3 regions of the Paraneptunicella aestuarii genome follow, and region 1 is predicted to be linked to each of the others. Evidence: predicted binding sites of a transcription regulator. Region 1 holds the regulator's gene; each other region holds the start of a gene.
The links. The regulator FNR, encoded in region 1, switches genes on or off when oxygen is low (the NO sensors DNR and NnrR bind a similar motif). The targets are predictions, from matches to a motif close to TTGATCTAGATCAA.

Region 2: hemN (oxygen-independent coproporphyrinogen III oxidase) is a predicted target of FNR. The motif match lies at 1,891-1,904, and genes of this name have one in related genera.
Region 3: KIH87_RS13290 (YdcH family protein) is a predicted target of FNR. The motif match lies at 3,306-3,319, and genes of this name have one in related genera.

What each region holds. Positions count from the first base shown of each region.
Region 1 is NZ_CP074570.1:2,480,125-2,485,122, reverse strand. It holds gene KIH87_RS10140 (TonB-dependent receptor) at 1-360, opposite strand, end outside; gene uspE (universal stress protein UspE) at 575-1,510, opposite strand; gene fnr (fumarate/nitrate reduction transcriptional regulator Fnr) at 1,767-2,507, opposite strand; gene KIH87_RS10125 (sulfite exporter TauE/SafE family protein) at 2,537-3,202, opposite strand; gene ccoS (cbb3-type cytochrome oxidase assembly protein CcoS) at 3,192-3,479, opposite strand; gene KIH87_RS10115 (heavy metal translocating P-type ATPase) at 3,476-4,998, opposite strand, start outside.
Region 2 is NZ_CP074570.1:4,688,123-4,693,120, reverse strand. It holds gene dgt (dGTPase) at 1-359, opposite strand, end outside; gene nhaD (sodium:proton antiporter NhaD) at 497-1,867, opposite strand; gene hemN (oxygen-independent coproporphyrinogen III oxidase) at 1,973-3,358, shown strand; gene KIH87_RS18375 (hypothetical protein) at 3,847-4,077, opposite strand; gene KIH87_RS18370 (group II intron maturase-specific domain-containing protein) at 4,273-4,998, shown strand, end outside.
Region 3 is NZ_CP074570.1:3,497,549-3,502,546, forward strand. It holds gene KIH87_RS13275 (DNA alkylation repair protein) at 1-429, opposite strand, end outside; gene KIH87_RS13280 (sulfurtransferase) at 457-1,299, opposite strand; gene KIH87_RS13285 (2-keto-4-pentenoate hydratase) at 1,518-2,399, opposite strand; gene KIH87_RS13290 (YdcH family protein) at 2,901-3,143, opposite strand; gene KIH87_RS13295 (YebG family protein) at 3,392-3,688, opposite strand; gene KIH87_RS13300 (CreA family protein) at 3,748-4,194, opposite strand; gene KIH87_RS13305 (LacI family DNA-binding transcriptional regulator) at 4,521-4,998, shown strand, end outside.

The DNA of each region.
Region 1 (4,998 bases):
ACCGAAGTCATTGGTGGTGATGCCACGTACTGTCCAGGTGGTTTGCGTTGCGGTCGCGTTATTTGATTCGAAACCTGAAGTGTATAAGCCTAAATCATTTAAATCTGATGCACCGATTTTACGAATGGCATCTTCCGAGAAAGCGCTGATAGCGATAGGCACTTCTTGAAGGTTTTCGGTACGTTTTTGTGCAGTAACGTTAATAATTTCGATACCGCTATATTCTTGTTTTGCAGAGTCTTGGGCAGGAGCTTGCTCCTGTGCTGACAGACCTCCGGCCAGAGAGCTTAATCCAAACAATATCGCCAGCGACAGCTTACTTGGCTTTAATGTGTGTGTGATGTTCCCGTGATTTGTCATGATGCTTCCAGTTTTTGTGTGTGAATGTAATGAAAATAAGTTGTTATCGAAGCAGCTAGATAAGTACACCGACCAGTGGAAATAATCAACCTAAAATACCGGTTTGAGCCGAAAAGAGACAAGATTATGGTATGTATGGAGAATAAAATAAGCCCTGATGTAAAAACAGGGCTTATAAAATGAATATGTAGAATTAAATGAAGTGTGACGAGAACTAGTTCAACTGCACAGGAGATTCAAAGCCTTCTGGCTTTAACGCCAAAACATCACAGTCCAGCATATCAATAACGTGCTCTGCGGTATTACCAATTAACGCCGCAGAAATACCGACACGTCCGATAGTACCGATGATCACTAATTCTGCGTCGATTTCTTTAGCGACTGCTGGAATAACATCTTCAGGCAAGCCTTCCTTAACGTGGCAGTTTTCCAAAGCAACTTGATGAGTTTGCGCGTGGGAAGTCATGCATTTATCGTGATAGGCTTTTACCGATTCGTTATAGCCTTGAGGGTCGAATTCCGGGATCTCAATGGCAATGTTTACCGGAGTTCCAGGGTAAGAATTCACCAAATGAACGTTTGCTTTCAGTATCGATGCCATATCGTGGGCTGTTTTGGTAACTCGTTTGTTCAAAGACTGATGTGCTTCGTCTTCTGTACCCACATTCACCGCAGCAAGGATCTGACCGTTTGCTGGCCAATCGTGTTCTTTAACTAACAAAACAGAAGCCGGCGCTTTTCTTAACAGGTGCCAATCTGTTGGAGTAAAAATAACTGATTTAAGTGTATCGTGCTTTTGAGTGCCTTTTACTATGAGATCGTGGCCTTGCTCCATACACTCAATAATAATGCCTTCGTAAGGGCGGTTATGCCACGCAACTTTTACATTGATGGGCACATCGGTTTGCTTCTGATGGGCATCAACAATACTGGTAAGCCAATCCACTTTGTCGTCGATCATGGCTTGTCGCATGACTTCTCTTTCGTCAACGGAAAGCATGGTCGTCATTTCATAGGAAAAGTCATAAATGGTAAGGAAGGCGGTAATGCTTCCACCTGTTTTTTCTGCCAGCTCAATCGCTCTATCCAGCGATTTTTGTTTTTGAATTGTAGGATCTATAACGGCCAGAATTTTTTGGAAGTTACCCATTTCTATCCACCTTGGTAATAAGAGAGTTACAACTAAAAGTTACATTAACATAATGGTTTAGCTTGACCATATAGGCAAGTTTTTGACTTGTTTGAGATCAAACTAACTCTTTTCAATACATTTTATTGCTGATTTTCTAATCTCACACTCGTTTTATTAGAGGAAAATAGCAGGGAGTAAAAAGCGGGATACAAAAAAGCTGCTAAAAATAGCAGCCTTTAAATGTGGCTTGATTATAAAACTTAAAATCAACGAATTATTGCAGAGTCACCGAGCAGGTATTGCGCTGTGAACCCATTCTTTCTTCCAGTTTGGGATGATTAACAATGCTGATTAATTTGCCATTTACTTCGATCAAATTTTCTTTTTGGAATCGCGTTAGCAAACGACTGATCGTTTCAACCGTTAATCCTAAATAGTTTCCGATTTCGCCACGAGTCATGGTGAGCCGGAATTCGTTAGCGGAGAAGCCACGATCATGGAAACGATTCGACAAACTCTTAATAAAGTAAGCTAAACGCTCTTCAGCAGTACGTTTGTTCAACAGCATAAACATTTCCTGATCATGATGAATTTCATTACTCATCAAGCGCATGATTTGCTGTCTTAATTTAGGAAATTCACCGGAAAGATCGTCCAGTGTCTGGTAGGGGATTTCACATACCATCGACGTTTCCAGCGCTTGAGCAAAGCTTTGGTGTTTTAACTCCAGCAAGCCATCAAACCCAATAATCTCACCCGGTAGATGAAAAGCGGTGATTTGCTCTTCACCATCTTGAGACACGGTAAATGTTTTAAATGACCCTGAACGAACGGCATACAATGCTTTTAGCCCATCACCAGCGGTGAATAGACGCTCATTTTTCTGAATAGGACGTTTACGCTGGATAATATCGTCTAGCTTGCTTAACTCTTTCGAATTGAGATTGAAAGGCAAGCATAGCTGACTGAAACTACAATTTTGACAATGAATAGAAGAACTCGGGTGACCGGCCATGCTTTGTTCCTGTGTTAGTTCAAGGGGTACTATAGAATATCTGGCAAGGATTTGGAAATACTATAAATTCCGAATAAGCAAATTAAAACTGCCATTATTTGTTTGGTTTGAGGGCGTTCCATCATTTTTGCCAGGCTTTTTCCCGATAATGCTAACAGGATTACTGAGGGTAAAGTTCCTATACCAAAGAACATCATGGTTAATGCCCCATCAAGCCATGCTTCACTCGCTAAACTCCAGGTTAACGCTGAATAAACCAATCCACAGGGGAGCCAGCCCCAAACAATGCCGTAAGGTAAGGCATAGATAGGAGATTTAAAAGGAACGAAACGTTTCCCTATGGGGCTGATATGTTTCCAAAGTTTTCCGCCCGCCTTTTCCAGATAACTGAGAATGCGCCACCAGCCGCCAATGTAAGCCGCGACAAGGATCAGAAATACGCCACTAAGAAGGTTTAACCAGACAATGCCATTTTGTATTTGATGCGAGAATATACTGCCAAAGGTTCCAGTAATTGCGCCAGCGAGTGTGTAGCTGCTGATCCTGCCGATATTATAGGTGGCGATAAAAGGCAGCTTGTTTTTCTCTTTTGGGATCGCAAAGCTCAGACCTGCGACGACACCGCCGCACATCGACACACAATGAACACTGCCAGCGAGGCCAATTAAAAAAGCGGCTATCAGATCAACGTGCATGATTGGAAGAAGAGGAAGGTTGCTGAGAGTTTTCTTCGCTGACAGAGCCCTCATGTACAGACGGTTCCTCTTTCTCTGCTTGGCTATGATGATTATTTACTGAGGTAGGAGCTTCTTTTGATGCATGATCCTGCTTAATGTCCTCATCAAATAATATGTTGTATCCCTGCCTATCAAGATCATTAAACTGATCGCTCTTTACTGCCCAAAAGAAAACCACAATGGCGATGGCTACAATGAGAATCGCTAATGGAATTAATACGTAAATAATACTCATACTGTTTCTCTGGGCGTTTCTTTTGTTTCTGACATGAGTGGATTGTTGTCAGAACTCTGTACATTAGCAATGTCGGGAATATTAACAGAAAGAAGTCGGGTAGAGTTATAGACAACAATGATAGAACTCAGTGACATGCCGATGACGGCCATCCAGGGCGTTAAAAAACCGATCATGGCGAGGGGTAATACCGATGTGTTGTAACCCAATGCCCAGAGAATATTGGTGCGGATAGTATTGCGCGTTTTTTGAGCGATACGAAATAACGCGATTAATTTGCTAATGTTGCCGCCCAGCATAATGACATCCGCTGCATTTTTGGCGAGATCCGAAGCGCCTGATGCGGCTACGGAAATATCTGCCTGTGCTAAAACAGGGCCATCATTAATGCCGTCGCCTACCATTAACACGCGTTTGCCTTGAGCTTGTAATGACTTGATATAATCCAGCTTGTCTTCAGGGCGACATTCTGCTTTCCATTCTGCGATATTCAATTCTTCGGCAATGTTGGCTACGTTTGCTCTGTTGTCACCACTTAATATCACTGGTTGTAAATGACGAATGGTATCAATAAAGGCGAGGACTCCTTCGCTTAATTTATCTCGCAGTTCAAAGCTGGCAATCAGTTTACCTTCGCATTCAAGAAAGACGTTGGCTTCTTTGTGTGTATGAGGCTGTTCCAGGGTAGAGGAGTTAAAAATATAGTTTGCAGAGCCAATCTTATAGTGTTTACCTGCAATAACCCCTTCAACACCTTTACCTACGTGGTTTTTACTCTGTTCGACTTTTTCTATGTTCTGTGCCGTAAAGGCTTTGGCGATAGGGTGTTCGGAGCAGGCTTCCAAACTGGTCGCAATACTTAACACCAGATCGTCATTTAAATCGCTGTAATTTTTCCAATGGAACAGGCTGAATTTGCCTTCGGTTAATGTGCCGGTTTTATCAAAAACAACCGTGTCGATTTGATTAAGGTTTTCCAGAAAATCGGCAGATTTCAGGATCAAATTAAACTGCTTGAGCTTGGCCATTGCGGCGGTCAATGCACTGGGCGTTGCGAGCCCCAAGGCACAAGGGCAGGTGGCAACCAGCACGGCAACGGCATACATTAAGGCATGTTCGTCTTGCAGGGTTGACCAATACAGGAATGTGCCTGTTGCAAACAATAAAACCGCGTAAACAAAGAACTTAGCGAGCTTATCGGCGAAAATGGCAATTCTGGGTTTTTCTCCCAAAGCCAGCTCTTGAAGGCGACTAATATGCCTCACTGCGGAGTTTTGTAAGCTATGTGTGACTTCGACTTCTAACACACTACCTTGATTGACTGTTCCGCCATAAACCGTATCACCAACGTTTTTTAGTTCCGGTTGGAACTCACCGGTGAGCATGGATTCATCGACATGGCTTTGCCCTTGAACCACTTTGCCATCGACTGGCAGCATTTCTCCCGGTTTGGTTCTAACGATCTGTCCCGGTTTTAACGTTTTAGCTAAACATTGCTGTTCAATACCGTCAATAAGAA
Region 2 (4,998 bases), 2.2 Mb from region 1:
TTGCCGATGTCGTGCATCAGGCAGGCCATTTCCACCAGGCTTTCCAGATGGCGTTCCAAACCTGATAATCCATATTCTTTCTGTTCTTGTTCTGTCAGGTTGCGAAAAATGGTTTGCACGATAAAGCGCCCAACCTGCTGCACTTCTAACGAGTGTGTTAGCCGGCTGCGTACCGCAGAATTGCGTTCCAGAGGAAATACCTGGGTTTTTTGCTGCAATCGACGCACTGCCGCTGAGTTGATAATGCGACCTCGGTCACTTTCGAATCGGGTGAGTGGAACAACTTCCTGAGACTGCTGATTATTGGCAGATGGGCTCATGTAAGGGCGGGCATCTGTGATTTTTTTGGCAAAGTTCATGAGTGTGATTGTCAGTCTCTAACCGGATTAATGGGCTTATCGCATGCGCCTCGTATACGTCTTTTGCGCATGTTTTTTTGCATTTCAATGCAGCCTTTTTAACTTAGAATACTGACGTCTGCAAGTTTGTGTATTACTTACCCATTTAAGCCTAAGTGAACAAGAATGCTGGCAACATAGCCCAGTGCTATTACGGGAGTCCATTTCAAATGCCCCCAAAAAGTGTACTGTCCTCTTGCTTGCCCCATCAAGGCAACACCGGCTGCAGAACCGATGGAAAGCAAACTGCCGCCAACGCCTGCGGACAAAGTTACCAGCAACCATTGGTATTCTGGCATATCGGGTTGCATGGTGAGTATGGCGTAAACCACGGGAATATTATCCACGACGGCTGACACAATACCGACCAGACTATTGGCGATGGTGAGCCCGAATTGACCATAAATCATTTCCGAAGCCAGTCCAAGATATCCAATAAATCCCAAGCCGCCAACGGCCATGATGACGCCGTAGAAGAAGAACAAGGTATCCCACTCGGCATGGGCAACTTTAGCGAACACATCAAAATCGTAGGGGTCATCAACACTTCCCGGAGGGTTGTCTGCCTTGTGAACCCATGCCCGAGAGCGCTGGCGTAACACGTAGCCGTACAATTTCAGATAAGCAAGCCCGGTTAACATGCCGAAAACGGGAGGGATCCCCAGCATAGAATGAAAGGTGACGGCGGTTGTAATCGTTGCAGCAAAGAGCAAAACGATAAGGCGTCCACCAAATTTAATTTGTTTATGCGGTAATCCATGCTCTGGAGGAATGGAATTTGGAATGGCGTATTGCATGATCAGCGCAGGTATCATGAAATTGACCACGGCTGGTAAAAATAACTGAAAGAAATCCCAAAAAGAGACCATGCCTTTTTGCCAAATCATCAAGGTTGTGATGTCACCGAAAGGGCTGAATGCTCCTCCCGCATTGGCAGCAACAACGATATTGATGCATGAAATCAGGACGAACTTTGAGCGTCCGTCTGATACGGCCATGACCACGGCACAAAGAATTAAGGCGGTGGTCAGGTTATCAGCAACCGGTGACAGGAAAAATGCGAGAAGTCCTGTAATCCAGAATAGTTGCCGATAGGTGTAATCATGGGCGATTAACCATAGCCTTAGAGCATGAAATACACCCCGCTCCATCATGGCGTTGATATAGGTCATGGTGACGAGTAAGAAGAAAAATAACTCAGCATATTCAAGGAAGCTATGCCTCATGCCTACTTCAACCAGCTCTGTTGCGCCATGAGCGCTAAAGAATATACCAATCAAGACCCATATAAGCGCGGCAGCCAACAACATGGGTTTGGATTTACGTAGCTTGAGCCGCTCTTCTAAAATGACCAGTACATAGCCGACAAAGAAAATCGCTAAACAGGCATATCCAACCCAGTGATGGGTTAATAGCGCTGTAATTTCACTAAATTCGGCAACCGTTCCGTTGCCGTTGAACATCGTCATTTATTGTTATTCCTGTTGCTTTCTTGATGTACGTCAACCTGCCCGGATAAACGGGTTGCTAGGATACCATCACTCTATTAAGCAAGTTACTTTCTTGAAAGATTAATGACCGAAACCACTCAATCAATTACTCACCTTACCCGTAAATATAACCAAAACGGGCCGAGATACACGTCATATCCTACGGCATTGGAGCTTGCGAAGGGCGTTGATGATTCGCATCTTGTTCAAGCATTACAGCATTCTGAGCACAATGATGTGTCTTTATATTTTCATATCCCGTTTTGCCATCAGCTTTGTTACTACTGCGCTTGCAACAAGATGGTAACGCGCCAAAAAGAGAAGGCAGAGCGTTATCTCGGTTATTTGTTTAAGGAAATTATTCAGCGTAGTGCCTATTTGAAAGACAAGCAGATTTGCCAGATCCATTTGGGCGGTGGTACGCCTAATTTCCTGCGTCCAGAACAGCTTGCTTCGCTATTGGAGACCGTGCGTCGCTATACCAATCTTAAGCCGGGTGCGGAAATCAGTATTGAGCTGGATCCGCGACTGGTTCAACAGGGTGATTTAAAGGCTTTGCGTGAAGCTGGCTTTAATCGTATCAGCATGGGCATTCAGGATTTTGATCGTTCGGTACAGCTTGCTATCAACCGCGTTCAGGATGTTGTGGATGTGCAAGACATCATGGCAGAAGCGCGCCAGATTGGTTTTGATTCGGTCAATATGGATCTGGTTTATGGCTTGCCCCATCAAAGCTTGAACACTGCCGAGTATACGCTGGATTGCATAGAGCAGTTGCAGCCAGACAGGCTGTCTTTGTTCAATTATGCTCACATGCCCAGCCGATTTGCGGCGCAACGTAAAATTAAAGATGAATGGCTACCTTCAGCCGATTTAAAACAGGAAATGCTGGAATATGCCAAGGCAAGGTTGTTAAAAATGGGGTATCAACATATTGGAATGGATCACTTTGCCAAAGCGGATGATCCACTGAGTATCGCTCAGCGGGAAGGGCGTTTGCATCGAAACTTTCAGGGCTATACGGAACTGGATGAGGCTGAATTGTTAGGGTTTGGAATCACTTCTATCAGCCAGGTTGGGGATGTGATTTGCCAAAACCATAAAACCTTGCACGACTATTATCAGGCCATTGATCACATTGAGTCAGGACACGATGCCAATATCGTGGACAAGGGAATTTTGCTGAGTAACGATGATCATGTGCGAGCTGCGGTGATTAAGCAGCTTATTTGTCATTATCAGTTAATGTTTTCTGACATAGAGAAAGCATTCGATATCCAGTTCAAAGAATACTTCGCAGAAGAACTGGAGATGTTAAAGCCCATGGTGAATGACAGGCTGATCAGCATTGATGAGCAGGGGATTCTGGTGGCTGAACAGGGAAGGGCTTTTATTAGAACAATGTGTATGTGCTTTGATGTGTACCTACCTAAATACCGCCGTACTGCGGCTTTTTCAAAGGTGATTTAAGCAAGTTGCTATAGGGTGATTGAGTGAAACTGGCGTCACCCTGAATTTATTTCTGTCTCTTAGTCACAAGTCGAATGAATGGTCTTTTAATCGTTTGTGTTTTATACAAATGGCTATATGTCACCTTATTCTCCTTGACGTGGTATGAAGCTTGAAGAATGGTCTGTTCCCCTCGGTTAACCCCGAGCATCGGAAGAATATTGAAAGCAATTCATCAGGGATGATGAATTAGGGCTGCCCGGTGCATGGATGCACCGTGAGACCGGCTTTCAAGATTCGAGAAGCACAGGAATGGGTTAACCGTTGGGGCTGATTTCTTTTGGTTACTTTTCTTGTTCAGCTGACTATTTATTAATTTGGGAAAAGTAACTGGCGCGTCCGAAGGACGTGTCATACAAGAAACCCAAAGAAATAACAAAAGCATAATTATCATTGATGAATAGAATCTATCCGACATAAAAAGACGTGACTAAGAGACAGAATTCATTTCAGGGTCTTTTCACAGTGAGCAATAGATGCAGATAGTCATCAGCATGAGTACGCCCAACAGGGTGAATAATCAGCATGGTGCAAGTCCATGTCGGAGCAAGCCGAGACTCCGTAGCTGAACGTAACTGCGTAACCGTGAGGTTGGGTGGAGAGTAACGGGAAGCGAACTGTCGGTCCGTAGGATAACGAACCTGATTCGGTTTGATGTTGTGACGAGCTTCCAGATGCATGGCGAAGTCTGAAACACACTTATCACGCTATGTCGGTGGTGAAAGCGATGATAAGACAACATCGGATGGTTGAGGATGGAACGACAAGACGGTTATTTATCTGGACTGGGGAGCTCTCTGTTTGGAGGTGACTGAACAGAGTAGTCAGAGCCCTGATAGTACCGGTGTCTGAATTTTTTTCGGATGAGACGAGTGGTGAGCAAACCCACTCTTAGGAAAGCGGGGCAGGAAAGTAGATACGTAAAGAGAATATTGGTGGATAGTGATATGCCCTTACCAGTGCCAATAAAGGCTAGACGAGAGGCTGAGACCCAGCAGGACTGGGTCGACACATCAATATGGTCGGCGCGTATGCTGGCGGCGCTGGGTAACGGCGTCAAAGGAGGCAAGTGGTATAGCCTGATGGATAAACTGTGCCGTCATTCAACACTGCACCCGGATAAAACCCATCTTGGGAACTGCATGGAAAAAGGTCAGGGTTTTGACTTTCTGGGCTATCGGTTTGAATGCGGCAAGCGTTTTGTACGCCGTAAGAGCTGCAAGGCACTGAAAGACAAAATCAGAGAAAAGACCAAACGAACGCAAGGGAAAGCGGTGGTGCAAATCATACGAGAATTAAACCCAATTCTAAGAGGATGGTTTAATTACTTCAAACATGCAAGAGCGCGGATATTCCAACTTATGGATGGCTTTATCCGACGTCGTCTCAGAGCCATTAAACGAAAACAGGAAAAACGCCCCGGTCGAGGACTAACACTCGAAGACCATAAGCGTTGGCCTAATGCCTACTTCGCAAACCTTGCCTTCCGTCACCCTCGCGAAAGCGGGGGCCATTTGCTTGACGATGAATCAAAGTGCAAAACTCAACCTGTTAGCATTGATTTCTCTACGGCGGAGGTGGATTACTGCCTTCGAAGGAAT
Region 3 (4,998 bases), 1.0 Mb from region 1:
TAAGAAAGATTCCAATTCAGGATGCTTCAACACCAAATCACCAACCAGCTTGGTCGCAATCCAATCAAGAGTATCCCAATTATTCGCGGTCTCAATTAAATACTCATACAAAGGCATAGCCTCAGGGGTTCTAAATTGCCTGAACCTTTCTGCCACCTCCAACGCCTGATACATTTCTTCGCGGTGCGGACTTTGCCACAACTGGAGGATAATAGTTTGATACTCGTCAAATGAGGAAAGTGGATGTTGCTTTTTTATCTCTGATATTTGCTTTTTGCGCTCAGCAGCTTGTACACCATAAAACGGTTGTGAAGTTTTCATGTAAGCTTGCATTTGGACTGCTTTACCAGGATCAGCAGACTGCTCAAGCCTGGCTTTTACCAACTTGACAAAAGGATGAAGGTCGTCGAATTCAGTCTGCACTTTCATTTTGGTAATAAGCTCAAACTGAAAAAATCACTCAATTCCGGTTTCCACAGGATAATCTCCTGTTCCCCATTCAGACCATGATCCATCGTAAACCGCAAGCTCAGAAAATCCGGCTTCTGTAGCTGCCAAAGCTAAGATACAAGCCGTTACACCCGAACCACAACTGAAGATAATTGAATCATTCGGAGTTAGTTCTAATGCCAAAAATCGATCATGTAGTTCACTGACAGGAAGCATGTGACCATCAGACTGCAAACTGGTGTAAGGCATGCTCTTGGATCCGGGAATATGGCCCGATTTCACATGAGGTCTGGGATCGGCATCTTCACCAGAAAAGCGAGCCGCAGAGCGCGCATCAAGAATAACCGAATGAGACTGTTCCAAATTAGACAGCACAGCCTCTACAGACACTATTTTCTCAGGCTGGTGCTGGCTTTCAAACGTCCCATCATGAGAATGTTCTGAAATGGCTGAAACTTCGCCACCAGCAGCTATCCACGCAGGAAGACCACCGTTCAGAACATATACATTGTCATGTCCCATCACTTTAAACATCCACCAGGCTCTGGGCGATGAATAAACGCCCATGTTGTCGTAAACAACAATAGTGCTGTCGTTATTCACACCCAGTTTACGAACCTCTCGCTCAAAACATTCAGCCTTGGGCATGGTATTGGGCAAAGCACTTTCCAGATCACAAATCACATTCTCGAAATCAAAACGCTTTGCGCCCGGAATTGCCTGTTCACCTACAGTATTACTCTTACCCGGCAAGGGCTTCTCCATACTGGCATCCAAAACAATAAGATTGTCATCGTCAAGGTGCTGCAATAGCCAGTCGGCTGATACTAAGTGTTTGAAGTCACGCATAAATATTTGGGCAAGTCGCGGTGAGAAAAAAGTGGAATAACTATAATGAGATTTAAAAGAAAGTGAATAGCCGTTTTACTTCAAAATGTTATTAGTTTTCGTTAACAAAAGTGTCAATACAATACGTTTAGTAAACCATGCCGAATGAACGAATTTCTGAACCAGTGACGTTATAGCCACCAATTAATTGTAAGTCAGTCCCATCCCTTAACTTGTGTCTATACCGCCTTAACCGTTATTGCAGCTTGCAAGGGGGTTTCACTCAATCCATTAATGGAATAGTTATAAGTGCGAGTTTCATTTGCCAACGGGAATAATTTCCCGACTGCGCCCAAGCTAATACGATCCCCCTTTTGCAGACTCTTACCATGACGTTTCAACTCGTTAACCAGCCATAAGACTGCATTAAAAGGATGATCCATGAGATTCTTAACCGGGGCAGCCTGGATCATTTTTCCTGTACTATCCGTAAACTCTGTTGTGGCTTGTGCAAGCTTGTCCAAAAACGCCTGGGTTGGCTCAACTTTGATCCCGTCACCAAGCACCATTTTGGTTGCCGCTACGTTTAATGCGACCAATTGGTGGCTATCGAAAGGTTTATTAAATGGAAATTGAATTGTTGGCATTTCGATAAATGCAAAGATCATATCAAGGCTTTTGGCAACATCCATTAAGCTTGTGGCAGACATAATAGATTCATCTTTCACTGTCACCATCAAATCAGGCTCGATCATGGGTCGAAAACCAAAGTTAGCACTTATTTCACTATGGTTTTGCAAAAACATGCCTTCCATCAGCACGCCAAAAGCTGGTCCGGAAATGCCAAATTTTTCTTGTCCAGCTTTCCCTGTAAAGCCTATTTTGTATCCAACTATCTTGCCTTCTTCCTTACCCAAATGCTGACTTAACATTTGTACATATTTTCCCTGTATACAGTAGGCATCATCCAAGCTCTCAATTTCATCAAGATTACCAACAGGCTTGTCGGGGAAATGGCTCACCAGATGTTCGATCTCATTATCTTTAAGGCAATTAGCAAAAGCAGAGGAGGAAAGCAAAAGGATGCTCAAGGATACAAAAATGAAGCTCAATCTGGCCATAATAGAAAGTCGTCCTGTGATAAATGCGCTTATCCTACTATGATAGACGTCAAATAGGCCAATCGTTTGGCTTATTTTTTATACAAGTCTGATTATTAAAAATGGAAAAAATAAAAAATATACTGATTTGGGAGACATAAAAATCGCTGAAATAGCTATTTCAAAACCTATTCCTGGGTCAATTCTACTTATGTAGAATTCTGGTCATGCAGCTTAGGAAATTCGGCTTATAAAAACAAAAAGCCGCAATCTCAAAAAAACGAAACTGCGGTTAACATAGTGCCATAACATAGGTGTGCCGTAAGGCGAAATAAGCTCAAAATTAACGTACAAGCTTACGCCTTGTAATGTCTTCTACGTTAGAGGCTTATTGGATAGATGAGCGAACTTAATATTATTTCGGTTAATTTCTGTTAATTTGGATTAACCCACATACAAGGAGCACCTTTCTGGCAGCTAGCCCTTGTACTAATCACATTAGTTCAACTCACCTCAAAACGATTAAGCTTGTTTCTTTAGCATATCGAACATTATGTCTTTTAAATACAGACGCTTCTTTTTCAGGTCTTCAAGATACATGTCAGAAGTATTTTCAGTGCCATTTTCAATTCGGTGGATCTCGTGATCGATCTCATCATATTCGTTATGCAAACGATGAAAGTGATTATCGCTCATTTTCAATTCATGAATTTTGTCTTTATATTCAGGTAATTCGTTAGCGAGGCTGTGGTTGGAAACGGGCATGATTGCCTCCTTAGTGGTTCATAATTTCAGTTAAAATAAGCAAAGAGTCAGAGTGTGCTTTAGAGCCTGAATTTATGCTCTCTAATAATAATGCTACACGCTGATTAAAAGGTTATTCCAAACTATCTGCGCCTAGTGTATCCAACCTGATTTGCCAATATTTTGATTTAGGTCATTAAATTCATCCTGAATTGAATGTTCGCAAACGATAACTAAAAAATACTCCTGCTCTCTTTACCCGAAAGTTTTTATCCAGCTGATTTTGCTTTTTCCAACTTCACAATTTCGGCGGTTTCTTCTTTCAATACGGTTGCAGCATCCACACCTTTAAAGAGTTTCGCCACCACTTCTTTATTCTTCGACAACATGACCGATAATTGCTCCATCAATTTTTCGTCCAAATCAATTCCTTTCGCTTGTATATACTCAGCCAGGTTATCAGCCACTTCCAGCATCTTGTCGTATTTGTCAGCTTCTTTCTTATCTGTAGTGACCAACTTCTCAACCCCTTTATGCTCAACCACATACTTTGTAATAATAGCCATCGTCTATACTCCCGAATAAATTTGTTAAACAACTTAACACACACTGTTTATTTGTACAGTTATTTTTTATATGCCTTACTACCATACAACGGGACTGTTGATATTGAGTTTTTAAAACTCCCCGTCGTCTCTTTAGTTGAATAGGCCAAATAAATGATAGTTTGATTCTCTTTATCAAAAGTACGTCGAACTTTCAGTGATTTAAAAAGAATAGACTTTGAATCACGAAATACATGTTTTGGTTCTTCCAAATTCACCATCTGCTGTAAATTTTCCGGCAATTCACCTGTTTGACGACAAGCTATGGCCATGTTCGATGGGTCACTCAATGATAAATGCGCTTTTACCGAAGAAATATGACAAGTGATCCCTGGAATTTGAGGGTCATTAAACGAATCAACATCAATCGTTGTGGCGCTGAACAACCCGGTGCTAACAGAGTCAGAATCGGTACACGCTGCCAATCCCAATAACACAGACAAAACCATCACATATTTTTTAAACATCTCATTACCCCACTCAGAGACAACATCTCAGATAAAACAAAACTTAGAATACCTTTGAATTCACACCAATATACATTACTAAAGGCTATAACAGCATGGCGCAGTTATGAACCCTTCTATACAAAATATCAGCTAAATTTTTACGTTTCGGCAATTAAGGTATTATCCTGCTGTTGACTTAAAATTATTTAGCTGCCTCAATAGACTGGGTTAGGCTTTGAACATGCCAATTGGCAAATTGAATACAGGACAAGATCTCATCTCATTTAAGGTGATGCTTTTCAGCTATAGCCTTGAATTGAGAATAGAGAGAACACAAAAATAGTATGGCAACAATCAAAGAAGTTTCAGAATTAGCCGAGGTATCTCTGGCAACAGTATCTCGTGTGATTAACAACACTGCTCAAGTTAAACCTCACACTCGTATTCGTGTTGAAGAGGCAATGAAAAAACTGGGGTATCGTCCCAATTTTATCGCTCAATCCCTAGCGTCTAACAAGAGCAATACTGTTGGCTATGTGGTTCCTGAATTACACGGCTCTTTCTTTGGTTCCATGCTATCAGGTTCTGAGCACATCTTGCGTAAGTCATCAAAACACTTATTCATTTCTGCCGGTCACAGTAATCAGCAAGATGAGATAAACGCCATTGATTCTTTACGCGACCGACGTTGTGACGCTTTGATATTACACCTCGAAGCAATTGAAGACGACTACTTGATTGAATTGGCTAAATCAGGTGTTAAATTTATTCTGGTTAACCGCCATATTGATGCTATTCCTCAGCATTGCATCGGTATTAATA